4 regions of the Arthrobacter sp. UYEF21 genome follow, and region 3 is predicted to be linked to each of the others. Evidence: riboswitches for the same ligand, from Rfam matches in the RefSeq annotation. Region 3 holds a riboswitch; each other region holds the start of a gene.

Region 1 (7,250 bases), on a different contig from region 3:
TCCTCGATTTCGTGCGGCTTCTCGTCCGAGATGATGGTCTCTTCGGGTTCGATCGTTTCGATGCCGGAATCGTCAGTCAGGATCTGGTGGGTATGCAATTCACTCACAGGTGAGTTTCCTTATTCATTTGGGCATTGGCGCTGCCTGCTCAACGGCTGGCCAACGAGGCCGTACCGGAGCACGCTCGGGCGCGCAAGCAAATCCAGTGGAAGCCGATCGCGGGCTATCTAAATGCTGGCACTGGTGACCAGCGGGTCTATCTCAAGATCGCGTAGGGGCGGGCTTGTTGAATCCAAAATCAAGGAAATCAACGACCGGGCATCCATTTCTACTACTTCAGTCTAGCCGTACGGACATGGAATTCCGGCCTTGCCCCTCAGGGGAGTGCCCAGTCAGTTCAGGACAGCAACTCGAAGTGGACCTCGCGGGCGGCGATGTCGGAGGAGATCAGGCGGACCCGGACCTTGGTTCCGGACTCGAGGTCGCCTGCGCAGCGGGCGGTCACGGCTGGCTCGGAGATCTGGATGATCCCCGAGGGGCCGTTGCCGTTTTTGCCGGCTCCGCCCCGCCCGTTTCCGTTTCCGTTGCCGTTCTTTCCGTTCCCGTTATCCTTCTGCGGCTTGGACCCGGAAATGACAATCGCATCGAACTCCTGGCCGATGTGGTTGACCAGAAGTGCGGCCTCCACGGTGTCCAGCGCCATGCGCTCCATCCGGGCAGCCAGTTGGTCCGAGCCAGCCATGATTTCCGGCAGGGTGGGCAGGGCTTCCCGCGCCCAGCCAGGCACCGGCCGGCCGTTGCTCAGGGCCTCGCAGATCACCAGGACAAAGCGGTCGATAAGCCGCCGGAGGGGCGCCGTGGTGTGGGCATAGGCGGCGCCGATGGCGGACTGGATGGCGTCCTCAGGAACAGTGCCATCAAAGGCGGTGTAACTTGCGCCGCGGAACAGCATTCCGGCGGAGTGCAGGATGGCCAACTGCCGCGGCTCGGTGGGATCGAGGCTGCGAAGGTACTCGCCATAGCTGGTTTTCCCATCCCATGCCTTGCCCAGGGCCACGGTTTGGAGCCTGAAATGCCTGAGGGAGCGCTCGTCCGGGGCGGGCATGGTCCGCAGGATGCCTACTTTCCCCGTCAGCATCAGCTTGGCCGCCGCCATGCCCGCCATGAGGGAAATCTGTGCATTCCAGTCTTCCACCGGGAGCTGCGGCGCCGCTGCAATCCGGTAGCCGCCGTCGGGGGTCTGCACGATCTCCTGCTCCGGCATGTTCAGGCTGGCACCGCCGCGCTGCCGCTCCAGTTCAACGCGCTTGAGCCCCACTTCCCTCAGGAGCTGCAGCACGGGGTTGGCTGTGCCGGCATCGATGTCGGCCTGGACGCCCTTGTAGTCCAGCTTGGCCCGGCTGCGGATCGTGGCCCGCTGGACGGTGACGGTCGAAACCTGGGCGGCGTCGTCCAGCCCGAAGTCCCAAACAAATGCAGCGCACAGCTGATCGGCCAGGAGGCTGCCGGCTTGTTCGCTGATGACTTCAGGGTGCAAGGGGATGCGGCCGTCCGGGGCGTAGAACGTCTGGCCGCGGCGGCGGGTTTCGGCATCCAGGCTGCCGCCGGGGCGGACAAAAGAGGGCACATCAGCGATGGCATAAAGCACCCGGTAGCCGGCGCCGGCACGTTCGATGGAAAGCGCCTGGTCCAGGTCCGTGGACGACGCCGGATCGATCGTCAGGAACTCAACGTCCGTCAGGTCCGCGGCGGGGAGCTGGTGGGCTGCCACTGCTGCCTCGGCGTCGCGGACCGCCTCTGCAGGGTAGGGGCCCGGCAGTTCCAGTTCGGTCCGCAGGGCACTCAGCGCTGCCGCGAGGGCGTTGGTCTGCTCGCGGACATTGGGGGCCAGCCGATGATGTGACACGAAAGTCAGGTTAGCCCGATTTCCATGGATCGTGCACGCCCCGCCCCGCTGCGCGCAGGTTTCTTAGGATGCGGCGGCGTCCAGGGCGACCACGAGGGCGCCGGCCGCTGCGGCGGGGTCGGCGGCTTCCGTGATGGCTCGCACCACAACTATCCTGCTTGCCCCGGCTTCCACCACCTGCTCAACGTTGCTCAAATCGATGCCGCCGATCGCAAACCAGGGCAGTGTGGCCTGGGCGCCGCCGGCGGCGCGGACTGCCTCCGCTGCATAGCGCACCAGGTCGAGGCCGACGGCGGCCCGGCCGGGTTTGGTGGGGGTAGCCCACACCGGTCCGACGCAGAAGTAGTCCAGGCCGCCGTCGGCAGTCACCGTTGCGGACATCCGGATGGCGCCCTCGATCTGTTCGGTAGTGTGGGTGGAGAGCCCCACGGTGGCTCCGGCACCGAGCAGAGTGCGGGCCGATGCCACGGGCAGGTCCTTCTGCCCGATATGGAAGACGGGCGCGCCCGTCAGCATGGCGATGTCGGCGCGGTCATTGACGGCCCAGAGACGGCCGTGCCGGGCGGCGGCTGCCTGGAGCACCGCCAACAGTTCCAGCTCCTCGGCGGCCTCGATCCCCTTGTCGCGGAGCTGGATGATGTCCACCCCGCCGGCAAACGCCGCGTCCACAAATTCCGCGAAGTCCCCGCGGTCCCGGCGGGCATCGGTGCACAGGTACAACCTGGCGCTGGTGGGCAGGCCGTTGCTGGACGCCTCCGGCGGTATCTGGGCGGAGTGGCTGGGAGGGGTAGCGGGAGCGGAGTGTGCGTTCATGGAAACTACCCTAGTTCCCCTAAACTGGGTGAGTACTGCGGGAGCCCGTTGCAGCCGTCACAAAGCGGCCGGGCTGAGAGGGCACCAGAGCCGACCGCTTGACCTGATCCGGCTAGTACCGGCGTAGGGAAGGAAACACATGCTCTCCCCATCCAGCGGCGCACCCGCCAGCCCGCCAGCCAGTGCACCAGCCAGCCCGCCTTCCGAGCCAGCAGGCAGTCCCGATTTCTGCCACGCCGACGTAGCTGTCATTGGCGGCGGCGTCATTGGCCACGGGATCGCCTGGGAAGTGCGGCGCTCCGGCCGCTCCGTGGTCCTGATCGATGATGCACCCGGCTCCGGGGCCAGTTGGGCGGCAGCCGGCATGCTCGCGCCCGTCAGCGAACTGCACTACCAGGAGGAAGACCTTCTGGAGCTGATGCTCGAATCCTCCGGCCTCTGGCCCGCCTTCGCAGCCCACCTCGCCGGGGCCGGGGCGGGGGATACCGGCTACCTGACGACGCCGACCCTCGCCGTCGGTGCCGATGCCGCGGACCGCCGCGCGCTGATGGACCTGCGGACCGTGCAGCAGGCCAGCGGCCTGGTGGTGGAACCGCTGACCGTCCGGGAAGCACGGATGAGGGAGCCGCTCCTCAGCCCGGCGATTTCCTGCGCCTTGGAAATCCCGGCGGACCACCAGGTGGATCCGCGGAAGCTGGTGGCGTCCCTGCAGCAGGTCCTGGCCAGCCACGAACCCGGCGCCGGAACCGCTGTGGACGGCGCCCGCGGCGGGTTCGCCGTCGGGCACCGGGCCGAAGCCCTACTCTGGGATGCCGGACGCGTCAGCGGGGTGAAGCTGGCCAACGGCGGCACAGTCACTGCGGGAGAGACCATTGTGGCCAACGGCCTGCAGGCGGCTGCGCTGGAAGGATTGCCGGACGGGCTGCGCTTGCCTCTCCGCCCTGTGTACGGCGACATCCTGCGCCTCGCCGTACCGCGGCACCTGCGTCCGCTGGTCACCTCCACCGTCCGCGGCCTGGTCCACGGGGTGCCGGTCTACATCGTCCCGCGGCAGGACGACACCGTGGTGATCGGCGCAACCCAGCGGGAGGATGCACTGTCCGCCATCCCGGACGCCGCCGTGTCGGACCCTGCCTTGCCGGGCCCCATCACGCCGAGCACTGCCTTTTCACACACCATCACGCCGAGCACTGCCGTCTCCGCAGGCGGCGTCTACCAGTTGCTCCGCGACGCACAGGCCCTGCTGCCCGCCGTCGCCGAGCTGGAGCTCCTGGAATGTACCGCGCGGGCGCGCCCCGCGACGCCGGACAACGCACCCCTGCTCGGCCGTGTACCCGACTCCCGGCCCGGTGTCGGACACATCGCCGGGCTGATCATTGCCACCGGATTCTTCCGCCACGGCGTGCTGCTGGCTCCAGCGGCGGCGGCCATCTGCCGGGACCTGCTGGACGGCAGGGAGGATCACCGGTGGCACGCCCTCAGCCCGGCCAGGTTCTCCAGCCAGCCTCGAACAACCTTTCAATCGACTAAGGAAACAGCATGAATATCACTCTCAACGGCGCGCAGCATGCCGTGGCCGACGACGCCTCCATCACCACACTCGTCACGGAGATCACGGGCCGTCCCCTCGCAGCGAACGGCCAGGCCACTGATGGACAGAAACTCGGCGTGGCCGTTGCCCACAACTCAGACGTAGTACCCCGCAGCCAGTGGTATGCCACGGCACTCGCCGAAGGTGACACCGTTGAACTGGTCACCGCAGTCCAGGGAGGCTGACACCATGCCAGTAACCAGCAGCATCAGCACAGGAAACCACCCAGCAGACACGGACCGGCTGGTGATCGACGGCGTGGAGTTTGGTTCCCGCCTGATCATGGGCACCGGTGGAGCTCCGAGTCTCGACGGATTGGGCGCCGCCCTCGTGGCGTCCGGCACCGAACTGACCACGGTGGCCATGCGGCGTTATTCACCGAAAGAGTCAGGCTCACTCTTCCAGCTCCTGGTGGACCACGGGATCCGGGTCCTGCCCAACACGGCTGGCTGCTTCACCGCCCGGGACGCGGTGATGACGGCGGAACTGGCGCGCGAAGCGCTGGAAACGGACTGGGTCAAACTGGAAGTCATCGCCGATGAACAGACCCTGCTGCCGGACGCCGTCGAGCTCGTGGACGCCACCGAACAACTTGTGAACCGGGGGTTCAAGGTGTTCGCCTACACGAACGATGATCCCGTGCTCGCCCTGCGGCTGGAGAACCTTGGGGCCGCCGCCGTCATGCCGCTGGGCGCCCCGATCGGCACTGGCCTCGGGATCCTCAACCCCCACAACATCGAACTGATCGTCTCGCGCGCGTCGGTGCCCGTGGTGCTGGACGCGGGCATTGGCACGGCGTCCGACGCGGCGCTTGCCATGGAGCTGGGTTGTGATGCCGTGCTGCTGGCCACCGCCGTGACCCGGGCCCAGAACCCGGCGTTGATGGGGGCGGCCTTCAAACACGCCGTCATCGCCGGTAGGCTGGCGAAAGCGGCCGGCAGGATTCCGCGCCGCGAGCACGCCCTGGCATCATCGGCGATGGAAAACCGGGCCGAATTCCTTTAGCCCGGCGCCCGCTGCCGTCTGCCGGGTCGGGCTCACAGAACCAACCTAGGAGTCCGCTGTGGCCGGCAAAAAAGACGTCCTCACCCGCGAACGGCTTGACGCTGTCCTGGCCGGGCTGCCTGACTGGCGGTACCGGCTGGGCGGGCTCGTCACGATGTATAAAACGCCGACGGCGGCCGCAGCACTTGAGCTGATTGCCGCCGTCGGACGCCTCGCGGAAGCGCAGAACCACCACCCCGACCTGGAATGGCGCTACAACCGGGTGTTCATCCGCTACACCTCGCACGACGCCGGGGGCGAAGTCACTGAGCGGGACGCCGCTGCAGCGGCGGCAGCCAGCGAAGCGGCCGGCCAGGCCGGCGCGACTGCGCAGCCCGAGGCCCAGTGGAACACCTGAAACGGGTGGCTACAACTTCAGGGCCTGTGTGAGCCGCTGTATGTCGTGACGTTCGCGCGTCCGGCCCAGGTAGATGACAGCGCCGATGGCCGCCGCAGTGCCCAGGACCATTGGCAGGACCCACGGAATCCAGGTCAGACCGGGCAAGTAGCCAAAGCCCGCCGTGATGAGGAGGATCCAACTGACCGCACCCACCGCGACGGCGACGCCGGCGGGCAGCCCCGTGCCGTACCTGGCGTGGCGTTTGTCATTGGCCCAGACAACGAAGCCGGCGGCGGCCGTGGCCAGGACAACGATGGTCAGCGAAAGCATGGGATCTCCCTCGGAATGCAGCGGGCCACCGCCATCGGCGGTGGCCCGGCGTGCGTGCTAGAACTGGCCGAAACCGACCTTGCGGGCCTCTTCGGCACCGATTTCCACGTAGCCCAGGGCGTTGCCGGGGACAATGATGATGCGTCCCTTGTCATCCGTCAGGCGGAGATCGGTGCCCTTGGTGATGGCTTCTTCAACGATCGTAGCTACGGCGTCAGCATCCTGAGCCGATTCCAGCACGATTTCGCGGCCAATGTTCTGAATGCCGATCTTAATTTCCAAAAGGGGGCCTCCCAGCCAATCGAAGTTTCTTCGGTTCTCTTATTTGTAGTCTAGGACTCTTTAGGGAAGCGGGAAATTCCGCGCCAAGCTAAACGGTAAATGAGGTCGCTGGCCACGTCGAGGTCCAGATCCCCGTCCGTTTCCAGCCAATACCGGGCGCTGACCTGCGCCATTCCAGCCAGCCCGCGGCCCAACAGTTGCGCCTCCAGGGGCGGCAGTTTGGTGTCTTCGGCAATGACGCGGGCGACGGCGTCCGCGAAGGTTTTGTTGAAAGTCTCCAGCCGGGAACTGACATCCGGGTCATTAATAAGGTCCGATTCGAAGACCAGGCGGTGGGCCTGGTCGTCGCTGGCGATAAAGCGGTAGTACGCCCGCATCACGGCGTGGACGCGTTCGTCATTGTCCGAGGTGGAGTTCAGGGCGCCGAGCATCCGGTCTGTCAGTGAGGTCAGATGGCTGTCCAGCAGCGCAAGGTAGAGCTCCCGTTTGGATGGGAAATGCTGGTACAGCACGGGCTTGCTTACGTGGGCCGTTTCGGCAATCTCGTCCATCGCGGCCCCATGGTAGCCGTTGGCGACAAAAACCTCCTGGGCCGCCGCGAGGAGCTGGGCCCGGCGTTCGTCCCGGGGGAGCCTGGCGGACCGCTGGCCTGCTGTGCGTGGAGGTGCGGGAGGTTCCCCGCCTGACGCCCGGTCAGCCCGCGTTTCATGGACCACAGTTACCCTACTTTCCCTTGCCGTTATTTACACAATACTGCGCGGTAATATGACCGGGCGGTATCTCGGGGCATACATTGAAGTATGGCTTCGACTTTGACCGCAAATGATTCCTCTGTCTCGCTTAGTCCGCTGGTTGAGCCCGCCGGCGAGCTGACTCCGGCCGAGGTGGAGCGATACTCCCGGCATCTCATCATTCCGGAGATCGGTGCGGTGGGTCAGCGGCGC
Region 2 (7,250 bases), on a different contig from region 3:
AAGGGCGCGCGCCTGACCAGCCAGATTTCCCTCCCGGGCCGTTACCTCGTGTATGTGCCTGGCGGCTCCATGACCGGCATCTCCCGCAAGCTGCCCGACGTCGAACGCAACCGCCTCAAGCGCATCCTCAAGGACCGCCTGCCCGAGCACGCCGGCGTGATCGTCCGTACCGCTGCAGAAGGTGCTTCCGAAGAGGAACTCACGCATGACATCAACCGGCTGCGGGCGCAGTGGGAGGGCATCGAAAGCCAGTCCACGTCCACCAAGATCCTGGCCCCGGAACTTCTCTACGGCGAACCAGATCTCACCATCAAGGTGGTCCGTGACGTCTTCAACGAGGACTTCTCCAAGCTGATCGTCTCCGGTGAGGAAGCCTGGGACACCATCGAGGCCTACGTCACATACGTTGCCCCGGATCTGGTGGGCCGCCTGGAAAAGTGGACCAAGGATCAGGACATCTTCGCCGCGTGGCGGATCGACGAACAGATCCACAAGGCGCTGGAACGCAAGGTCTTCCTGCCCTCCGGCGGCTCGCTGGTCATCGACCGCACCGAAGCCATGACCGTAGTGGACGTCAACACCGGAAAATTCACGGGCAGCGGCGGCAACCTCGAGGAAACTGTCACCAAGAACAACCTCGAAGCGGCCGAAGAAGTGGTCCGGCAGCTCCGGCTTCGCGACATCGGCGGCATCATCGTCATCGACTTCATCGACATGGTCCTTGAGTCCAACCGCGATCTGGTGCTCCGCCGTATGGTGGAATGCCTTGGCCGTGACCGCACCAAGCACCAGGTGGCCGAAGTGACCTCCCTCGGTTTGGTCCAGATGACGCGCAAGCGCATGGGTACCGGGCTCCTGGAAGTCTTCGGCGAGCAGTGCGAAACGTGCGCCGGCCGCGGAATCGTCACCCACGACGACCCCGTGGAGCACCGCCGCGCCAACACCGTCGCCGCGGAGCACCATGTGCAGCGTGTGGACAGCCGACCCGACACCCAGCGGATCGACAGCCAGCGTAGCGACGCCCAGCGCCCGGACGCCCAGCAGGGCGGCCGGACGGACAGGAAGCGCCGCCGCGGCCGCGGCGGCCAACCCCTCGAGATGGCCCCGGCAGCTCCGGTGCAGATCCACACGGTCCACCCGGATCCCAGCGACGCCGAGCGCCACGCCAAGGCGGAGGCCACCAGGGCAGCCCTTGCCAACATTGCAGCCGCCGCCCATGCCGCGCACCTGCACGACGACGAAGTGGCCCACGCCTCAGCAGCCGGGGGTAATGCTTCCGGCGCGGCGGCCCCGGCTCATGCACCGGTAGAACGGTCCGAGACCGACAACGCCGGCCGCCCGGCCGCTGTGCTGACTTTCGGCGGCGAGCAGGTGGTGCTGCCCTTCGTGGAGCACCACGAGGATCAGCCGCAGGCCCCGGCCCTGACACTGGACAGGCTCACGGAGGCCTTCGCCAAGCTTGGCGTGCCGGCACCTGTTGCAGAAGCCATGCCGACGGAGAGCGCTCAGGCCGCGGGCGAGCAGACCCAGAGCCAGCCGGCGGCACGCCAGCCGGCCGCGGCTCCTGTCCGTCAGGCTCCTGCCGCGGTGGAGAAGGACTACTCCGACCACACCGAGCAGACCCGTACCCGCCGCCCGCGGCGCAACCGCAGTGCCAGCCGTGCCCAGGGCGCAGCTAACGCCACCACGGTGGAGCACCACGAAGCGGTGCCGGTTGAGTCCGCAGGCCATACCCATGCCGCTAAGGCTCCGGAGCTCACCCAGGCTCCTGCCGCTGCCAAACCGGCAGACACCAGCGCACCCATCATCCTGGGCGTAGGGGTTCCTGCTTCGGAACTCTGACCTTTCGCAAGGACATCGGCCAGATTGCCCGGACACTTCACTCATCGGTGGAGTGCCCGGGCATTCCGCGTTTGTGGGGTTCATCTAAAACGGTGTCTTATGGGAAACGCTAGTGTTGGGTACTGACACGGGGTGCCGCGCAGAGAGCCGGCTGAGATCCAGACCCGTTGAACCTGTCCGGTTAGCACCGGCGAAGGAATGTCCCCTATGGCTTCAACCCACGTTCTACCTTCCGTATCTGCCGCCACTCCCGAAACGGCGGCAGCATCCGAAACGCCGCCTGCCCTTGCCACGGTGCATCCGGCACGTGGGCCTTCCAATGCGGTGGACGTGCTGCGGCATACTCCGCGGGTGCTGTCCATTGCCGGATCGGATCCGTCCGGTGGCGCGGGCATCCAGGCCGACCTCAAGAGCATTGCCGCCCTGGGCGGTTACGGCATGGCAGCCATCACCGCGTTGACCGTGCAGAACACCCGCGGCGTCCAAGGGGTCCATGTGCCGCCCGCTGGCTTCCTGGCCCAGCAGCTTGATGCCGTCAGCGATGACATTGCCATCGACGCCGTCAAAATCGGCATGCTGGGCAGTGTGGAGGTGATTGACGTGGTCCGCAGCTGGCTGGAGAAGGTGCGCCCCGCCGTCGTGGTTCTGGATCCGGTGATGGTGGCCACGAGTGGGGACCGACTGCTGAAGGAATCGGCGGAGGCTGCCCTGCTGGACCTGCTGCCGCTCGCGGACCTGATCACGCCCAACCTCGCGGAGCTCGCCATCCTGGTGGGGGAGCCGCAGGTGCGGAACTGGCCGGACGCGCTGGAGCAGGGGAAGCGGCTGGCCGCGGCCACGGGCGCCACCATCCTGGTCAAGGGAGGCCATCTCGACGGCGATGCGTGCCCGGATGCCCTGATTAACGCACGCGGACTGCTCACCCGGCCGGTAGTGGAAGTGACTGGAGACAGGATCCCCACCCGCAACAGCCACGGCACCGGCTGCTCACTGTCCTCGGCCATGGCTACGGCGCAGGCCCGGCTGGGTGACTGGGAAGCCTCGCTGCGGCAGGTGAAGCCGTGGCTCCGCGGTGCTCTGCAGGCTTCCGGTCAGCTGGAGGTAGGCGAAGGCAACGGCCCCATCCACCACTTCCACCACCTGGAGCAGGCTCCCGCCCCCGGGGAATTCGCTGCCGCGCTTCGCCGGGCGGCGGCCCCGGACCTGGCAGTCATTTACGGGCTGGAATTCATCCGGGCGCTGGCTGCCGGCACGCTGGCGGAAGAGCAGTTCGCCTACTACCTCGCCCAGGACGCTATCTACCTTAACGGCTACTCACGTGTGCTTGCCCGCGCCAGTGCGCTGGCGCCGACGGAAGCCGCGCAGCTGTTCTGGGCCCGGTCAGCCCAGCAGTGCCTCGAGGTCGAATCGGAACTGCACCGCAACTGGCTCAGTACGCGCACGGTAGAACCCGTCCTTGGCCCGGTCACCAAGTCGTATGTGGACCACCTGTTGGCAACCTCAGCCGCCGGCAGCTACGGAGTGCTGGTTGCAGCTCTCCTGCCTTGCTTCTGGCTGTACGCCGAGGTGGGAGAAACGCTCCACGCCCAGTTCCTGGCGGCCGGGGCACCGCCGGCACACCCATATGCCGAATGGCTTCGGACGTACGCGGACGAGGGCTTCGCGCAGGCCACCCGCGAAGCGATCGCCTTGGTTGATGACGCCGGACGGAAGGCAGCCGCGGATGAGCGGGCAGCGATGATAGAGGCGTTCACGCACTCAAGCCGTTTCGAAGTGGAGTTTTTCGACGCGCCGCGCCTGCACGCCTGAGCGGCTGTGGCCGCCGCCGCCGGTAGGATAATCGGGCACGGTTCTGAATTGTCAGTGTTGTCCCCACTAGTGGTGCCTATCACAGACATTCGGCCGTAACCAGCCTCATTTGCGGCCGAAGGCAAAATTAGCGTATTCTAGATCTTCGGTGCTTACGCCAACACTTGGGTTACGACCCCACGGCGTTGAGGCACAGCGGGAACCCAGTCAATAAATGGCCCAGGTTCCGCACGCAAATCTAGTAATAAACGTCGAGAGAAGTGAGTTCCCAAGTGGTGTACGCGATTGTCCGCGCAGGCGGCCGCCAAGAGAAGGTTTCCGTTGGAGACTTCGTTACTATGAACCGCGTCCCCGGTGGAGCCGGCAGCACCATTCAGCTGCCCGCACTGCTCCTGGTAGACGGTGACAAGGTCACCTCCGCCGCTGCGGACCTGGCTAAGGTAACTGTCACGGCTGAGATCCTCGATGACCTCCGTGGTCCGAAGATCGTCATCCAGAAGTTCAAGAACAAGACCGGTTACAAGAAGCGCCAGGGTCACCGTCAGGAACTGACCAAGGTCAAGATCACTGGTATCAAGTAACCACCCGTTACTGTTCAGGTTTTCAGCAGATTCCCCAGAATTTAGAGGCAGGCATTTCAAATGGCACATAAAAAAGGCGCGAGTTCCACTCGCAACGGTCGTGACTCCAACGCCCAGTACCTCGGCGTGAAGCGCTTCGGCGGCCAGGTAGTTTCCGCCGGCGAGATCATCGTCCGCCAGCGTGGCACCCACTTCCACCCGGGCGCCGGCGTCGGCCGTGGCGGCGACGACACCCTGTTCGCACTGACCCCGGGAGCCGTCGAATTCGGCACCCGCCGCGGTCGCCGCGTCGTCAACATCGTTGCTGCTGCAGCCGCAGAGTAACAAATAGTTCTGAAGCGGTGGAGCGGGCCATTTGGCCCGCTCCACTGTTCTTTTAACCGCATTACAATCGTCTTGGCGCCTAAGGGTGTCCAGAAACAGCACTGAGGAGATCCACGTGGCGAGCTTTGTAGACCGGGTAGTACTGCACGTATCCGGCGGTACCGGCGGCCACGGCTGTGTCTCTGTCCACCGGGAGAAGTTCAAGCCCCTCGGTGGTCCCGACGGCGGCAACGGCGGCGACGGCGGCAACGTCATCCTCCGCGTTGATCACCAGACCACCACACTGCTGGACTACCACCACGCACCGCACCGCCACGCCACCAACGGCGGGCCCGGCATGGGTGACTGGCGCGGCGGCAAGAGCGGTGAAACCCTTATCCTGCCGGTCCCGGACGGTACCGTGGTCAAGGCCAAGGACGGAACCGTCCTTGCCGACCTCGTGGGTGAAGGCGCCGAGTACGTGGCGGCCGCCGGCGGCCAGGGTGGCCTGGGCAACGCCTCACTGTCTTCGCAGAAGCGCCGCGCCCCGGGCTTCGCGCTCCTGGGCATCGAGGGTGAGTCCAGCGACGTTGTGCTGGAACTGAAGTCCATTGCAGACATTGCACTGGTGGGTTTCCCCTCCGCCGGCAAGTCCAGCCTGATCGCAGCCATGTCCGCTGCACGGCCCAAGATTGCCGACTACCCCTTCACCACCCTGATCCCCAACTTGGGCGTCGTCCAGGCCGGCGATGTCCGCTTTACCATCGCCGACGTCCCTGGCCTCATTGAGGGCGCCAGCGAAGGCAAGGGACTGGGTCACCACTTCCTGCGCCACGTTGAGCGCTGTGCCGCTCTGGTGCACGTGTTGGACTGCGGCACGCTCGAATCCGACCGTGACCCGCTGGCAGACCTGGCCATTATCGAAGCGGAACTGGAAAAGTACGCCGTTGACATGAGCTACGCCGGAACCGACGGCGAAGTAGTTCCACTGAACCACCGCCCGCGGCTGGTCGCACTGAACAAGGTTGACCTGCCGGACGGCAAGGACATGGCTGAATTCGTCCGACCCGAACTGGAATCCCGCGGCTACCGGGTCTTCGAGATCTCGGCCACCAGCCACGAGGGGCTCCGCCAGCTCGGCTTTGCCATGGCAGAGATCGTCCAGGCTGCCCGCGACACCCTGGCCGCCGCTCCGCCGAAGGTGCAGCCGCCTGTCCTGCGGCCCCGCGCCGTCAACGAGGCCGGCTTCAAGATCCGCCGCGAAGAAAAGAACCTGGAGCCGTTGTTCCGCGTCCTTGGCGACAAGCCCGTGCGCTGGGTCAAGCAGACCGACTTCACCAACGAGGAAGCCATCGGCTACCTCGCGGACCGGCTCGCCAAGCTGGGCGTGGAAAACGAACTCTTCAAGCAGGGTGCCAAGCCGGGCGACACCGTGGTGATCGGCGAGGACGATGGCGTCGTCTTCGACTGGGAACCCACCATGATGGCCGGTGCGGAACTGCTCGCTGCGCCCCGCGGCACCGACGTCCGCTTTGCGGACATCGGCGACCGCCCCACCCGCGGCCAGAAGCGCGACGAGCAGCAGGAACGCAAGGATGCCAAGGCCGCCGCGCGCGCCGAGCTGGAAGCAGAGCGCAAGGCCGGGATCTGGACTGAATCCGTCAGCAGCCGGCGGCCCGCGAAGCCGCTCAAGGAGAGTGGACTGGGCGCAGACGATGACCAGTAGCGCCGTCACCGCGGTGCCGCACCAGCGGGCCGTGGACCGGAGCGTACTCGCGGACGCCCGCAGGATCGTCGTCAAGGTCGGTTCGTCGTCGCTCACAAGTATCAAGGGCGGCATTTCCGAGGAAGCACTGACGGCACTGGCTGATGCCTTGGCCACCAAGCGCAACGCCGGTACCGAGATCATCCTGGTGTCCTCGGGCGCCATCGCGGCGGGACTTGCCCCGCTGGGTCTGGCCAAGCGCCCCCGGGACTTGGCGACGCAGCAGGCCGCTGCCAGCGTCGGCCAGGGTCTGCTGATGGCCCGGTACACCCAGGCTTTCAGCGCCCACGGCGTGACCGTCAGCCAGGTGCTGCTCACCGCCGATGACCTGATGCGCCGCAGCCAGCACACCAATGCCTTCCGCGCTCTGAACCGCCTGCTCAACCTCGGGGTGGTGCCTGTGGTGAATGAAAACGACACGGTGGCCACCCACGAGATCCGTTTCGGGGACAACGATCGGCTGGCTGCCCTGGTGGCACACCTGGTCCGCGCCGACGCGCTCGTGCTGCTCTCCGACGTCGACTCGCTGTACGACGGCCCGCCTTCGCGCGGCGCCAAGCGGATTCCGTTGGTGCGAGGTCCGCACGACCTCGACGGCGTTACCATCGGCAAGGCAGGCAAAGCCGGTGTGGGTACCGGCGGCATGACCACCAAGGTGGAAGCCGCCACCATTGCGGCCGGCTCCGGCATCCACGCCCTGGTCACGTCCACTGACAACGCGGCGGCCGCGCTGGCGGGCGAGGACGTGGGCACCTGGTTCAGCGCGAACGGCGCGCGGAAGCCCGTGCGGCTGCTGTGGCTTGCACACCTCGCGTCCGTCCGTGGCCGGCTTATTCTTGACGACGGCGCCGTCAAGGCCGTGCGCCACCGCCGCACCTCGCTGCTTCCTGCCGGCATCTCTGCCGTCGACGGCGATTTTGAGGCGGGCGACGCCGTCGAAATGGTCAGTG
Region 3 (7,250 bases):
GATTTCTCGTTTAACGGCGATGCCCGCTCCGGCGCCGGGGATATTTCATGGGCGGATTTTGAGGCACAATTCGGCGGCAGTGTCCGGGGGGCTTTGAACACGACCCAGCAGGCTTGGGAGGGGATGCGTGGCCACGGGTTTGGGCGCATCATCAACGTCGGGACCAATCTGTTCCAGAACCCGGTGGTCCCGTACCACGACTACACCGCGGCCAAGGCCGCCCTGCTGTCATTGACCCGCACCATGGCCAAGGATCTGGGGCAGCACAATATTGCCGTGAACATGGTCTCCGGCGGCCTGCTGCGCACCACCGATGCCAGCGCCGCAACGCCGGAGGAGGTCTTTGACTACATTGCCGCTTCGACCCCCCTGGGTAAGGTCACCACCCCGGCCGAGTTCGCCGATGCCATCTTGTTTTTCGCCTCGCCCTGGGCGCGGTCGGTTACCGGGCAGAACCTGGTGGTCGACGGCGGACTGGTCATGGACTAGGCGGCCTCGCGATGAACGGGAAACGGCAACTGCATCTGAACGCTTTCCTGCTGGGAGCCGGCCACCACGGTGCTGCCTGGCGGCGGCCCGGATCGCCGCTGGAGCAGCTCGGAGAGATTGGTTACTATGAGCGGCTCGCACAAAGCGCCGAACGCGGCCTTTTCGATGCCGTGTTCTTCGCCGACGGGCAGTCCGCCGGTGACGTCGGCGCCGGTCCGAGATGGTTTCTGGAACCGTTGACCGCGCTGGCGGCCATGGCCCGGGCAACGGAAAACATCGGGCTTATCAGCACCGTCTCGGCCACCTTTTATTCCCCTTTTCATGCCGCCCGGATGCTCGCCTCCCTGGATCACATCAGTGCCGGACGTATCGGGGCGAACGTGGTCACGTCCATGTTCGATGCTGAAGCCCGCAATCATGGTCTGGAAGCGATGCCCGACCACGCGCAGCGCTATGGCCGCGCCGCAGAGTTCATTGAGGTAGCGCTGGGGTTGTGGGACTCATGGGCTGATGATGCGCTGGTTCGGGACAGAGCCCGGTTCTATGCCGATCCGGCCCTGGTCAGGCCGTTGCATCATGAGGGCGACCACTTCCGGGTGGAGGGGCCCTTAAACGTGCCCCGGGGCCCACAGGGACGCCCCGTGCTGTTCCAGGCCGGTGCTTCCGGGGCCGGCCGGGATCTTGCCGCCCGGTACGCGGAAGGGATTTACGCCGTTGCCTACGATCTTCCCAGCGCCCAGGCCTACTATGCGGATATGAAACAGCGGATCGCTGCGGCCGGGCGTAATCCGGGGAAGGTAGCGATCATGCCCGGATTGGTGACGTATGTGGGCTCCACCGAGGCCGAAGCCCGGGCCAAACAGGACCGGGGGGATACGCTGCTGCCCACCGGAGAATCCCTGACACGGCTGGGCACGTTCGTGCAGCAGGACTGTACAGGCTGGGAGCTGGACGCCCCCGTGCCGTCCCTGCCGTCGGCGGCAGAATTTACTGGGCCGCAGGGCCGTTATGCCACCATATTGCGCATTATTGAAACCGAACGTCCCACCGTGCGGCAGTTACTTGGGCGCCTGGCCGCAGGAGGGGGCCACTGCACAATGGTCGGCACGCCGGAGCAGATCGCTGACCAGATGGAGCTCTGGTTCCGCTCCGGGGGCGCTGACGGGTTCAACCTGATGCCCCCGCTGCTGCCCGACTCCCTGGACGAGTTCGTCGATGACGTCGTCCCTGTCCTCCAGCGCCGAGGACTCTTCCGCACCCGCTACACCGCCTCGACGCTGCGCGGGCATCTCGGGCTGGACCGCCCGGCTGTCGGCGCCCCTGCGTAAAAGCGCCACTACGGCATGGCGGCGGTTCCGATCATCCGATACCGTCCGCGACAGGGTTGCCACAAGCTGGTTCCCCTGACGACAAGGGGCTCCAAGCGGGCGTATTGGATAGCCTTCCGTCAGGAACGTCCCTCCTCCCTGGAGTCCTCTCGGGCTTTGTGCTTTCAGGCCCGAGGCCTTCCGTGGGCAGCATCCGTGGTGTCGTTGAGGTTGCCGGGCCGGTGAAGGGTTTCGAGGAGTTGCAGTTCGTAGTGGGCGAACCGGGCCGATGCCATCATCGACAGTTGACGTGGTCTGGGCAGGTCGATGGGGAGGTTTAGGCGCACGGAGGCGGGCCGGGGGCTGAGTACGACGACCCGGTCGGCCAGGTAGATCGCTTCACGGATGTCGTGGGTGATCAGGACCGCGGTCCAGGAGTTGTGGGACCAGACATCTTGAAGCCACGCCTGCATGTCGGTGCGGGTGAGGGAATCGAGGGCGCCGAAGGGCTCATCCAGTAATAGGACGTCACGGTCCTGGACGACCGTGCGCAGCAGGGCGGCCCTTTGCCGCATTCCTCCGGAGAGCTCGAAGGGATGCGAGTTCTCAAAACCGGCCAGCCCGAAGGCCGGGAAGAGGCTGGCGGCACGTGCCCGCGCGGTCTTTTTGCTTCCGCCGCAGACTTCCAGGCCCAGAGCGGTGTTCTGAAGGATAGTGCGCCAGGGAAAGAGGAGGTCTTTTTGCGGCATGTAGGCAAAGTGTTCACGTTCCCCGGTGACGGAGCGCCCATCGATGAGGATTTCGCCGTCGCGGGGTTTTTCCAGGCCGGCCATGATGTTGAAAAGGGTGCTCTTTCCGCATCCGCTGGGACCGATGATGGCAAGGAATTCTCCTTGTTGTGCGGAGAAATTGACGTTGTTGATGACAGGACGGGATTGTCCGTGGCCCAGCTCGAAGGATTTGTTAATTGCACGTACTTCGACCCTGGGTGCGGCAGCGGTGGGTTCAGACATGGCGGTTCCTGCGTTCCTTGGAGTGCCAGGGGATGATCAGCCGCTCGGCGGCGTAGGTCAGCAGGAACAGGCCCACACTAAGGAAGGCGGTGACTGCGACTGCTGCCAGTACGAGGTCGGTGCGGAACGAGTTTTTCATCGTGGCCATGTAGATACCCAGCCCTTCCCGCGAGCCAATGTACTCGGCGAAAATGGCGCCCGTAACAGCGTAGGCAATGCCGATCCGCAGGGCGGTGAAGAAGGAAGGAAGAGCCGATGGAAGGCGTACATAGACGAATTGCTTCCACCGGTTGGCGCCCATGCTGCGCAGCAGATTGCCCGCGTCACGGTCGGTGAGGTTGAAGCCGTCGATCAGGCCGACGGTCACCGGAAAGAACGTGACCAAAGCGATGACCATGATCTTTGGCATCAGACCGAAGCCGAACCAGATGATCATCAGCGGGGCAATCGCGATGATCGGTATGGTCTGGGATGCCACCAGCAGGGGCATCAGGGCCCGGCGAAGCCACGATGAGAAGTCGATGACGACGGCAAGGACCCAGGCCAGGGTCAGGGAGACGGCGAAACCAAGAAAGGTTTCCTGCAGCGTCGGCACCGTGTTGGCCCAGATGATCTCGCGCGCCAACCAGCCTTGCTCCACGATCCGTTGCGGAGATGGAAGCACAGTTGGTTTCAGGCCGCCGGCAGCGACTGCGCCCTGCCAGGTTGCCAGGAGAGCGAGGACAATCACGGCCGGGGGCACAGCGGTGGTGAGCGTCCTGAACCGGCGGGGAGACCCCGTTTTCCGGGAGCGGCCCGCTTTTCCCCCACACCCCGCTCCGTCTCCCGGACCCCCACTCACAGCGTTGCCTTTCTGCCGTTACGGTCCCGCGGCCCGCGTCCGGGACAGGGGAGGGCGCGGGAGCTATTTGCCGGCCAGATACTCATCGGTGAACAACGCCATGGTGTCAAGGGGTTTGGAGAGGGGTTTGCCGCTTTCATCGGCCAGCAGGGCGTTCTTGTAGAGGAAATCCGCCAGCTGCTTCCACTGATCCGCTGTTTGAGTGCCGACCTGGCCGTTGGCGTCCTTCAGGTAGGAAGCACTCAGTTCTTCCTGGCTCTTGTAGACCAGCTGGTCGTTGGCGAAGATACCGGGGTTGGCGTCAACAAGTATTTTCGCGGCAGCGTCGGGGTCGGCTGCGGCATATTGGTATCCCTTTTGGAGGGCCTGGACGAACTTTTTGGTCACGTCCGGGTGTCCCTTGATCCATTCCCGGTTGCCTTCAATGATCACCGAATACTGGTCCGGCACGCCGTAGTCATGCAGGTTGAAAAACTTCATCGGAGTGCCGCGGAGGGAGGCGTCGATGCCTTCCCAGGTCTTGAAGGCTGAGGTGAAGTCGACCTTGCCGGCGTACAGGGCTTCGTAGGCGGACGTGCCCAGGGTGACGCGACCGAAGTTGCCTGTTCCGCCGGCGTTCCTGATGGCATCTGCGGCTTCGGTAGGGAACGTGGCACTGGGCCCGGCCGTGCCGAAGGTTTTACCATCGAGGTCTTTAGGGCTGGCAATGTCCTTCCGGCTGGCCAGGACGCCGATGGCTGTGGCATCGTGCTGGAGCACCGACATGACCGAGGTGTTGGCCACCCCCGCTGCTGCGGCGAACGTCGCCGTGTTTTGGAAGCTGATTCCGAAGTCCGCCGCACCCGAGTTGATGAGGGTGTCGGTGGAGGACTGGCTGTAGGGCAGTACCTGAACGTCGAGTCCGGCGGCGGCGAAATAGCCTTTGTTGAGCGCCACGTACAGCCCGGTGTGGTTCGTGTTGGGCGTCCAGTCCAGGGCGAAGGTAATGGGCGTGGTCCCGGAAGAAGCCGGAGTGGAATTTTCTCCCGCACCGGCGCAGGCTGACAGGGCTGCCATGGCGGTAAGGGTGAGGGCGCTGGCTGCGCCCACGAGTAAGCGTCGTCGTTTGTTCACGAGAAGTCCTTATCCCCGCGTATGCGGAGCGTTTGCTGGTGCCGGATAGATGGTGGGCCGGTTTTGCCGGGATTATCCGACCGCGCGGTGCCGCGATTTAGGAGCGGCGCCGGAACCGGAAATGGAGAGATGGCTGGGCGGGGTATGTAGGCGGTTGCGGTGTTCAGTGGGTCCATTCCTTGAGAAACTCTTTGGCGCTGCGGGCAGGGTTTTCGGCGGCACAGATGGCTGAGACCACGGCGATGCCGGCCGCTCCGGCGCGCCTCAATGCACTGACATCGGCCGGGGTTATGCCGCCGATTGCGACGCAGGGCAGCAGCGTAGCGGCAGCGATAGCGGCGAACCCCTCGATGCCCAAGGGCGCCGGATGGTCCGGCTTGGTCGACGTCGGACGGATCACGCCCACGCCCAGATAGTCCACCGTCCCTGAAGGCAGGGCGTGCAGCTGCGCGAGATGTTCGGCCGTGTTGGCGCTCAGCCCGATCAACGCGTCCTGGCCAACAATTGCCCGGACCTGGGGTGCCGGAAGATCGCTTTGACCGATATGGACGCCGTGGACAGCCGCACCGCCCGCCCGGGCGGCGAGAAAAACATCCACCCGGTCATCCACCAACACCGTGGCCCGGTCACCGACGGCATCCGCGGTACGCATCACCAGATCGTAGAACCGGGCGGCGCTGGCCGTTTTTTCCCGGATCTGTACCATTCGCACGCCTCCGGCAACGGCGGCGCTGACCGACTCCACCACTCCGCGTTCCCCGCACAACTTATCATCAGTGATCAGATAAATCCCCGGGGTGAAGCCAGCCCTGCCGGCGCCCGTCATGAGATAGCCACTCTGGACCGGATTATTTCGGCATCCACAGACTCCAGCGCATCCAGGAACGCGACCGCGAAACTGCCCGGGCCGCGGGCGCCGTCAGCGGCGATTTCGGCAGCGACGGTATACACCGCGGTGGCTGCAGCCGTCGCTGCCAGACGGTCGCCATCCACAGCCAAAAAAGCTGCGGTGACCGCACCCAGTGCACAGCCACCCCCGGTGACCAGGGTCAGATAAGGGTGGCCGTTACCGATCCGGATCACATCGATGCCATCAGTAATCAGATCAACGGCCCCGGAAACGGCCACGACGGAACCGTGAACACTGGCCAGGCGGCCGGCCGCTGCCAGCGCACTTTCGGGACTATCGACGGCATCAACACCACGGCCACCTGCCCCCAACCCAGCCAGTGCGATAACCTCTGAAGCGTTGCCCCGGATAGCGGTCGGGGCGTAAGAGAGCAGTTCACTGGCAAGGGCAGTACGCACCGGCAGGACACCGACCGCGACCGGGTCAAGAACCCAGGGAGTGCCTGCCTCCTGAGCGGCCGAGGCGGCTTCGACCATGGCGACCCGTTGCTCCGCGTGGGGAGTACCCACGTTGATCAGAACTCCGGAAGCTATCCGGGCAAACTGGCCGGCCTCGGTGGGGACATCAGCCATGGCTGGCGCCGCCCCGACGGCTAGAAGCACATTCGCGGTGAAGTTTGTCACAACCGCGTTGGTCAGACACTGCACCAATGGCCCTGTCTCCCGCAACCGGGCGAGCATCGTGCAGATATGGTCAGGTGTCAGGCGAACAGTCATCCGCAACATCCCTTCGCTAGTACGAACTAGATCAGGTTCAACGGGTCTTATCTCAGCCCTGTTGCCCAGGGCACCCCGTGTCACTCTAGAAAGCCTACTACCACACAGGCACAGGCGCGCACCAACCGGAGAACCGGGGGTTGCCGGGGAGGAACTGGAATCCCGGGCAGAAGGTGCCGTCGTCGATGAAGACGCGGACGAGCTGCTGCATCACGGGTTCGGGGTCTTCCATGAGCTCGGAGAGCCGGCGCCGTACCTGCCCGAGGGTTGGCAGCGTGTATTCTGGCCGAATCCCTGCCCACGTCTGATCGTTGAAGGGTTGGTCGTTCAATTTTCGGTTGTCTCGTCGCCGTCGCTGATGCTTTCGAGGAGCCAGTGCGGGGAGAGCGGGTTCCGGCGCAACGTGAAGGTCCGGAGGGCGGAGCCGGAAGTTCCCTGGCGGACCTGGACCCGCCAGTATTCGATGCTGACCAGGTCGCCGCTGTCGACGGCGGCTGTGCGGCGGGTGTCCCACCATGCGTCCCGTCCGTACCAATGCTGGGAGTCGGTGTCGGGGTCGACCAGCCAGATCTGGCCGTGGTTGCGGATGGCGAGGGGTTTGCCTGCCGGGTCGGTCCCGACCTGCAGGTCGTGGGTCTGGGGCCATACCCGGAACACGTTCGTGGCCTCTCCCCTGCATGGAACGCTCGCTTGACGAAAGATCGTTATCTGCGTTTCAAATGATGGTTTGACGGGGGAGTTAGCATGTCGATTAGCGCACGAACGGCGGGACGGAGGCGTCGTTGAATGGCTCGAACCAGTCCTGGACATTCATCGGTGCAAGGCCCAGTTGCATGTTCAGCGCGATATCGCCTTCGAAGC
Region 4 (7,250 bases), on a different contig from region 3:
GCGCCCGCACCATCGCCGGCGGCACGCCGAGGAGGGAGTCGCTGGAAACGTCAACCATGGCAAGTTCGTAGCCCTCGCCACCGGCGTGGACCGCAGCCCCGGCGAGATCGCCGAGCTGTTCTATCTCGAAATCACTGACTCCCGGTATCCGCAGTGCGGGTCCCGGCGGCGAGCCGCCGGCATCAAGGACGCCGGCACGCTTCAGCGCGGCGTCGTGGGTAGCTACAAAAATTTCAGTGAAGCCCATGGGCACAGCCCTCATTCCGTCGACGGTGCGGCCCTGGCGGGCAGCTAAGGGTGCCGCCCCGGCCGTTCGAAATCAGCCTAGTGCATCGGGGCCTGCAGCTCCGGCCAGCGCCACTTAGCGGACAGCAACCCGGATATTGTTGCGCCACGGATCCTCGAAGCGCAGTTCGGCACCCGTGTGGTGTGACGCCAGCCCGGCGACCTTCAAGCGGTCAGCGAGGGCTCCGACGTCGTCACCTGAAGGGACTTCGATGAGCACCTCCCCTAGTCCCAGGGTGTCCTTGCGCGGTCCGGCGCCGCGGCTGTTCCATACGTTCATTGCCATGTGGTGGTGATATCCGCCCGCAGAAACGAACAATGCCTGCCCGTGCCAGCCGGCGGTCTTTTCGAAGCCCAGCGTGCCCACATAGAAATCGTGCGCCGACTGGACATCACCCACCTGGAGGTGGACGTGGCCCACACCGGCTTCGGCGGCCTGCTGGCCGTCCATGGATTCCTCGGTCATGTGCTGCTCAAGGTAGCGCTGCGGCGGCAGTGCCAAGCTGTCCATCAGCACATCCTTCCCGTTCCAGGACCAGTTTTCGCGGGGCCTGTCCCAGTACAGTTCGATGCCGTTGCCTTCGGGGTCATTGAAGTAGAAGGCTTCGCTAACGAGGTGGTCGGCGCTGCCGGTGAAGGACCGGGGTTCGTACTGGGCCGCGGTGGCTACCGTGGCAGCAAGCGAAGCCCGGTGGTCAAAGAGCAGCGCCGTATGGAACAGCCCGGCCTCGCCCCTGCGGGGCAGGCTCAAGGACTGGGCGGCCGCAAGATGGACCAGCGGGCGCCGGAGCCGGCCAAGGTAGACGCCGCCGTCCTGTTCGGCGACGACCTCCAGGCCGAGCGCACGCTGGTAGTAGTCGGTCATCAGCTTCATGTCGCCCACCTTGAGCATCACTGTGCCCATGGAGAGGTCGGCAGGAAGGAGATCCCGACTGGTGGCTTCTGCAGTCATTGAACGCTCCCGGTCCGTTGGCCTTCGGGGTCGAAGGTGGCCATGACTCCATTTTACTTGAAGCTTCAATTTAATTCAAGTGGCTGGGCAGACAGGTTGCGACAGCATCCCCGTGACTGCTGTCACAGGCCACCCTCGGCCTGTGGTAGCTTCGACTTGACCACACGGGAGCCCTTGCAGGGGCTGAGATCGGGCTGACGCAGCCTGCGACCGTTGAACCTGTCCGGGTAATGCCGGCGAAGGAAGTGAATATTCATTGAATACACAAGAAACACAGCTGAACCCTGCCCAAAGTGAAGCCGACCAGGATCAAACGGTCCGGCCTGAAACCCAGTCACTGAAGTCCCACTCGCTGGCGTTCATCAATGATGACGCCACCGGGATCCGGGTTCCCGTGACCGAGATCGCGCTGGAACCGTCGCCGAACGGCGAGGCGAACGGGCCTTTCCGGACCTACCGCACGGCCGGTCCGGGCAGCGATCCGGTGGTGGGCCTCAACCCGTTCCGCTCGGAGTGGATCGCCGCCCGCGGCGACACCGAGCCCTACAGCGGCCGGGAACGGAACCTGCTCGACGACGGCAAGTCGGCAGTTCGCCGCGGCGCCGCTTCCGCGGAGTGGAAGGGCGCGCAGCCCGTGCCCCGCCGCGCCGTCGAAGGCAAGACCGTCACGCAGATGCATTACGCACGGCAGGGTGTGGTGACGCCCGAGATGCAGTTCGTTGCCCTCCGCGAGAACTGTGACGTGGAACTGGTCCGCAGCGAAGTCGCTGCCGGCCGCGCCATCATCCCCAATAACATCAACCACCCGGAATCTGAACCGATGATCATCGGCAAGGCCTTCCTGGTGAAGATCAACGCCAATATCGGCAACTCCGCGGTGACCAGCTCCATTGCCGAGGAGGTGGACAAGCTCCAGTGGGCCACCCAGTGGGGCGCGGACACCGTCATGGACCTGTCCACCGGCGATGACATTCACACCACGCGGGAATGGCTAATCCGCAACGCCCCCGTTCCCATCGGCACCGTGCCCATTTACCAGGCTTTGGAGAAGGTCAACGGCGAGGCCAACAAACTGACCTGGGAAATCTTCCGTGACACCGTGGTTGAGCAGTGCGAGCAGGGCGTGGACTACATGACCATCCACGCCGGAGTGCTGCTGCGCTACGTGCCGCTGACGGCCAACCGCGTCACCGGCATCGTCTCCCGCGGCGGCGCAATCATGGCCGGCTGGTGCCTGGCCCACCATCAGGAGAACTTCCTCTACACGCACTTCGACGAGTTGTGCGAGATCTTCGCCAAGTACGACGTCGCATTCTCTTTGGGCGACGGACTGCGCCCGGGAGCGACGGCGGACGCCAATGACGCCGCCCAGTTCGCCGAGCTGGACACTCTGGCGGAGCTCACGCAGCGGGCCTGGGAATTCGATGTCCAGGTCATGGTGGAAGGTCCCGGGCACGTCCCGTTCCATCTGGTGCGGGAGAACGTGGAACGCCAGCAGGAACTCTGCAAGGGCGCCCCGTTCTACACGCTTGGGCCGCTGGTCACGGACATTGCCCCGGGCTATGACCACATCACGTCCGCCATCGGCGCCACGGAAATCGCCCGCTACGGCACCGCGATGCTTTGTTACGTCACGCCCAAGGAACACCTTGGCCTCCCGAACAAGGACGACGTCAAGACCGGGGTGATCACCTACAAGATCGCCGCCCATGCAGCAGACCTGGCTAAGGGCCACCCGGGTGCGCACGAGCGTGATGACGCCCTGTCCAAGGCACGGTTTGAGTTCCGCTGGCGCGACCAGTTCGCATTGTCCCTGGACCCGGTCACGGCGGAAGCCTTCCATGACGAAACGCTGCCGGCCGAACCGGCCAAGACCGCGCATTTCTGTTCCATGTGCGGGCCGAAGTTCTGCTCCATGAAAATCAGCCAGGACATCCGGGACGAGTATGGTTCAGCCGATTCCCAGGCAGCCATCGCCGAGGCCTACAGCGGCATGCGGGAAAAGAGCGCGGAATTCCTGGCCTCCGGCGGCAAGGTATATCTGCCTGAACTGCAGCTTCCGGGCGCAGGCGGCGAAGCGGCGTCAGGAAGCCTGAACTGAGACTGACCTGCTGACCTCGGCGATGAAGGACCGGATGGCCCGGTCACCTTCAACCGAGTCCTGTGGCCGGTGCCCTCCTGCAGCGATGCGGTGCAGGGCACCGGTTTCCCGCAGGTATACCGCGATTTCCTCGTAGAGAGGCTCCCAGCCTCCGGTCAGGACCATGGTGGGGACGCCGGGAACAATGTGGAGCGGGGCTTCCCAGGATGGGGCCTGCAGGCGAAGCCGGCGCGCTGACCGTTTTTCCTCCGGCGTGGAGGGCTCCTGAAGGTCGGCCGCGAACATCCGGCGTACGAACTCCCGCTGGAATTCCTCATCGCCCAACTCGTAACGGACCTCAAAAAGCGGCTGCATCAGCGCCACGTGCGCTGAGGTGGCGGGCAGTTCGGCGGTGAGCGACAGGCAGGCGGGTTCCACCAGCGTCAGGGAAAACACGAGGTCGGGGCGTTGGACGGCCGCCATCATGGCTGCGATGGCGCCCTGAGCATGGGCAACAACATGCCCGCCGGCGGCACCGCGCCCGTCATCCGCCAGTGAACGAAGGATGATGGCGGTGTCCTCGGTGAACGAGGATTCCACGGGTTCAGCCAGGGGGTCGTAGCCGTGGCGTCGCAGGAACAGGGCATCGTAGGCCAGCGCCATCCCGTGCTGGCGCGGCCACGCTGCCGCCCCGAACGGCCCGCCGCCGTGCACGAAAACTACCCTCTGCTTGAACATGACCCAACCTTATTCCAGAGCCCCCACATCCTTGCCGGATGGCAGCAGCGTCGTTGCCAGCCCTCAAAAGCGCACCGGCTGCTGCCCACCCGGCAAAACGCGTCTACTTGCCGAGGAACTTGTCGAACCCCTTGGGCAGGTTCAGCTGCGAGGGATCAAAGTCGCCCGACTGCTGGCCGAAGGCTGCGCCCGTCGGCAGGGCCTTAGCCGCTCCGGCCCGCCGGGCCTCGGCATCCTTGAGCTCTTGGGCAGCCTTGGCCGGGTTGCCGGACCGTGCCTTTTTCTTCGGGGCGTTCTTGCCGCCCTTGCGCGCACCACCGGGGCCACCCATGCCGGGCATCCCTGGCATCCCTGGCATTCCCGGCATGCCGCCGCCCTGGGCCATCTTCTTCATCATCTTCTGGGCCTGGGCGAATCGCTCCAGCAGGCCGTTCACCTCGGACACGTGCACGCCGGAACCTCGGGCGATGCGAGCGCGGCGGGAGCCGTTGATGATCTTCGGGGCGACGCGCTCGTGCGGCGTCATGGAGCGGACGATCGCCTCGACGCGGTCGATCTCGCGCTCGTCAAAGTTTTCCAGCTGCTGCCTGATCCCGGCCGCACCCGGCATCATCATGAGCATCTTCTTCATGGAGCCCATGTTGCGGATCTGCTGCATCTGCGAGAGGAAGTCGTCCAGGGTGAAGTCTTCCTGGTCGGCGAATTTCTTCGCCATCCGGGCGGCTTCGTCCTTGTCCCAGTTCTTCTCTGCCTGCTCAATCAGGGTGAGGACGTCGCCCATGTCCAGGATGCGGGAGGCCATCCGGTCCGGATGGAACAGTTCGAAGTCGTCCAGGCCTTCACCGGTGGACGCGAACATCACGGGCTTGCCGGTGACCGACGCCACCGAAAGCGCAGCACCGCCGCGGGCGTCGCCGTCGAGCTTTGACAGCACGATGCCGGTGAAGTTCACACCCTCGTCAAAGGCCATTGCCGTGTTCACGGCGTCCTGGCCGATCATGGCGTCGATCACGAACAGCACTTCGTTGGGGACGATGGCCCGGCGGATCTGGCTCGCCTGCTCCATCATCTCGGCATCCACGCCCAGGCGGCCGGCGGTATCAACAATCACGACGTCGTGGAGTTTCTGGCGTGCTTCCTCGACGCCGGCGCGGGCGACGGCAACAGGGTCACCGGCCGGGTGCTCCAGTTCAGAGGTGGCCCCCGGGTGCGGCGCGAAGACGGGCACACCGGCGCGCTTGCCCACAACCTGAAGCTGGGTGACGGCATTGGGGCGCTGGAGGTCGCATGCCACGAGGATGGGGCTGTGGCCCTGGGCCTTGAGCCACTTGGAGAGCTTGCCGGCGAGGGTGGTCTTGCCTGCGCCCTGAAGGCCGGCAAGCATGATGATGGTGGGGCCGTTCTTCGCCAGGCGGATGCGGCGGGTCTCGCCACCGAGGATCTCAACCAGTTCCTCGTTGACGATCTTAACAATCTGCTGGCTGGGGTTCAGCGCCCCGGATACCTCGGCACCGAGCGAACGTTCCCGGACCCTGGCCGTGAACTCGCGCACAACGGGAACAGCGACGTCGGCATCCAGGAGGGCGCGGCGGATCTCCCGGACTGTGGCATCAACATCTGCCTCGGTGAGGCGGCCCTTGCCACGGAGGTTCTTGAAGGTTGCTGTCAACCGGTCAGAGAGTGAATTGAACACGCGCCGCGCACTTCTTTCAGTGGAGTTACAGGGGGGACTCGACTATCTAGGGTACCAAGTCGGGCATGCATGATGGCATGCTGGCAAGGTGACCAGCCAAACGAGTGTAAAAACCCTGCTCATCCTGGGGGCCTCCGGCGACCTGACCGGCCGCTTGCTCCTTCCCGGCCTTGCCCGGTTGGTGGCCAAGGGCCGCGCCGAAGGACTGGACCTGGTAGGCGCCGGCTCTGATGCGTGGACCCCGGAACAATGGCAGGTCCGGGTCCGCGAGGCCTTCGCGGCGGCGGCCGAGACTGCAGATCCGGCCGGGCGCAAAGCGCTCACCGATGTTGAAAAAGCCACGGCCTATCACCAGGTCGATGTCACGGCGGAGGGAGCGCTGGCCTCGCTGCTGGCAGGACTCGAAGGCCCCACCGCCATCTACTTTGCCCTGCCGCCCCGGATCAGCCAGTTGGCCTGCGAGTCCCTGCGTCCCGAACAGGTGCCGGCCGGAACACGGCTGGTGATGGAAAAGCCGTTCGGCTCCAGCGAAGCGTCCGCCCGGTCCCTTAACCGGACGTTGGCGTCCCTCGTGCCGGAGGACCACATCCACCGGGTTGACCATTTCCTGGGCAAAGCCACTGTCCTGAACATTCTGGGGCTGCGGTTCGCGAACAACTTCCTGGAACCGGTCTGGACCCGTGAGCACGTGGCGAAGGTGGAAATCATCTTCGACGAGGACCTGGCACTGGAAGGGCGCGCACGCTATTACGACGGTGCCGGCGCCCTGCGCGACATGATCCAGAGCCACCTGCTGCAGATCATGGCATTCGTGGCGATGGAACCGCCCGCGACCATCGGCGAGCGCGACCTGCGCGACGCGGTGGCGACTCTGCTGCGCGCCAGCAACATCAGCGCGCCGTACGCGAAATCCACGCGCCGGGCCCGCTACACAGCGGGGTCGATCGCGGGCCGGAAGGTCCCGGACTATGCCAAGGAAGGCGGCGTGGACCCGGACCTCGGCACAGAAACCCTGGCCGAGGTCCGGGTGGACATCAACAACTGGCGCTGGCAGGGCGTTCCCTTCATCCTTCGTTCCGGCAAGGCTTTGGGCCTCAAGCGTAAGGAGGCGGTGATCACTTTCCGGCCGGTCCCGCACCTCCCGGCCGGGTTCACCGGGGTGGACTCCCCTAACCAGTTGCGGATCGGTTTCGGGCCGGACACGCTCCAGTTCGACGTCGATGTCAACGGTCCTGGCAGCATCTTCAGTCTCGGCCGCGTGACTTTGGATGCCGAACTCAGCGCGTCGGAGTTGTTGCCCTACGGCGAAGTGTTGGAGGGGGTGCTCAACGGCGATCCCCTGCTGTCCGTCCGCGGCGACACCGCGGAGGACTGCTGGCGGATCCTTGAGCCCGTGCTGAAGGCCTGGCAGCGGGGGACGGTGCCGCTGGAGGAGTACGACGCCGGCTCGTCGGGTCCCGCAGGCTGGTCAGGTTCGGCGCCGGCCGGGTAGCCCGAACAAC

What was found. Region 3 has a riboswitch for thiamine pyrophosphate ahead of thiM (hydroxyethylthiazole kinase). Riboswitches for the same ligand answer to the same signal wherever they lie in the genome.
Region 1: another riboswitch for thiamine pyrophosphate. It lies ahead of ABIB27_RS00230 (FAD-dependent oxidoreductase); the one in region 3 lies ahead of thiM (hydroxyethylthiazole kinase).
Region 2: another riboswitch for thiamine pyrophosphate. It lies ahead of ABIB27_RS02270 (bifunctional hydroxymethylpyrimidine kinase/phosphomethylpyrimidine kinase); the one in region 3 lies ahead of thiM (hydroxyethylthiazole kinase).
Region 4: another riboswitch for thiamine pyrophosphate. It lies ahead of thiC (phosphomethylpyrimidine synthase ThiC); the one in region 3 lies ahead of thiM (hydroxyethylthiazole kinase).

Annotation. Positions count from the first base shown of each region.
Region 1 covers NZ_JBEPNF010000001.1:44,609-51,858, forward strand. Annotated here, with positions in the region: gene ABIB27_RS00215 (DEAD/DEAH box helicase) at 1-107, opposite strand, end outside; gene ABIB27_RS00220 (RNB domain-containing ribonuclease) at 398-1,906, opposite strand; gene thiE (thiamine phosphate synthase) at 1,970-2,719, opposite strand; TPP riboswitch at 2,747-2,866, shown strand; gene ABIB27_RS00230 (FAD-dependent oxidoreductase) at 2,859-4,262, shown strand; gene thiS (sulfur carrier protein ThiS) at 4,259-4,495, shown strand; gene ABIB27_RS00240 (thiazole synthase) at 4,500-5,315, shown strand; gene ABIB27_RS00245 (4a-hydroxytetrahydrobiopterin dehydratase) at 5,374-5,712, shown strand; gene ABIB27_RS00250 (hypothetical protein) at 5,722-6,024, opposite strand; gene ABIB27_RS00255 (DUF3107 domain-containing protein) at 6,082-6,306, opposite strand; gene ABIB27_RS00260 (TetR/AcrR family transcriptional regulator) at 6,357-7,022, opposite strand; gene moeB (molybdopterin-synthase adenylyltransferase MoeB) at 7,107-7,250, shown strand, end outside.
Region 2 covers NZ_JBEPNF010000001.1:481,574-488,823, forward strand. Annotated here, with positions in the region: gene ABIB27_RS02265 (Rne/Rng family ribonuclease) at 1-1,842, shown strand, start outside; TPP riboswitch at 1,961-2,058, shown strand; gene ABIB27_RS02270 (bifunctional hydroxymethylpyrimidine kinase/phosphomethylpyrimidine kinase) at 2,041-3,651, shown strand; gene rplU (50S ribosomal protein L21) at 3,924-4,232, shown strand; gene rpmA (50S ribosomal protein L27) at 4,293-4,556, shown strand; gene obgE (GTPase ObgE) at 4,672-6,261, shown strand; gene proB (glutamate 5-kinase) at 6,251-7,250, shown strand, end outside.
Region 3 covers NZ_JBEPNF010000016.1:2,574-9,823, reverse strand. Annotated here, with positions in the region: gene ABIB27_RS15450 (3-oxoacyl-ACP reductase) at 1-489, shown strand, start outside; gene ABIB27_RS15445 (LLM class flavin-dependent oxidoreductase) at 501-1,817, shown strand; gene ABIB27_RS15440 (ABC transporter ATP-binding protein) at 1,982-2,809, opposite strand; gene ABIB27_RS15435 (ABC transporter permease) at 2,802-3,551, opposite strand; gene ABIB27_RS15430 (ABC transporter substrate-binding protein) at 3,714-4,763, opposite strand; gene thiE (thiamine phosphate synthase) at 4,927-5,589, opposite strand; gene thiM (hydroxyethylthiazole kinase) at 5,586-6,389, opposite strand; TPP riboswitch at 6,381-6,477, opposite strand; gene ABIB27_RS15415 (hypothetical protein) at 6,487-6,720, opposite strand; gene ABIB27_RS15410 (hypothetical protein) at 6,717-7,046, opposite strand; gene ABIB27_RS15405 (hypothetical protein) at 7,141-7,250, opposite strand, start outside.
Region 4 covers NZ_JBEPNF010000001.1:396,871-404,120, reverse strand. Annotated here, with positions in the region: gene ABIB27_RS01845 (hypothetical protein) at 1-247, opposite strand, end outside; gene ABIB27_RS01840 (VOC family protein) at 362-1,237, opposite strand; TPP riboswitch at 1,392-1,499, shown strand; gene thiC (phosphomethylpyrimidine synthase ThiC) at 1,494-3,338, shown strand; gene ABIB27_RS01830 (alpha/beta hydrolase) at 3,321-4,055, opposite strand; gene ffh (signal recognition particle protein) at 4,159-5,748, opposite strand; gene ABIB27_RS01820 (glucose-6-phosphate dehydrogenase) at 5,837-7,240, shown strand.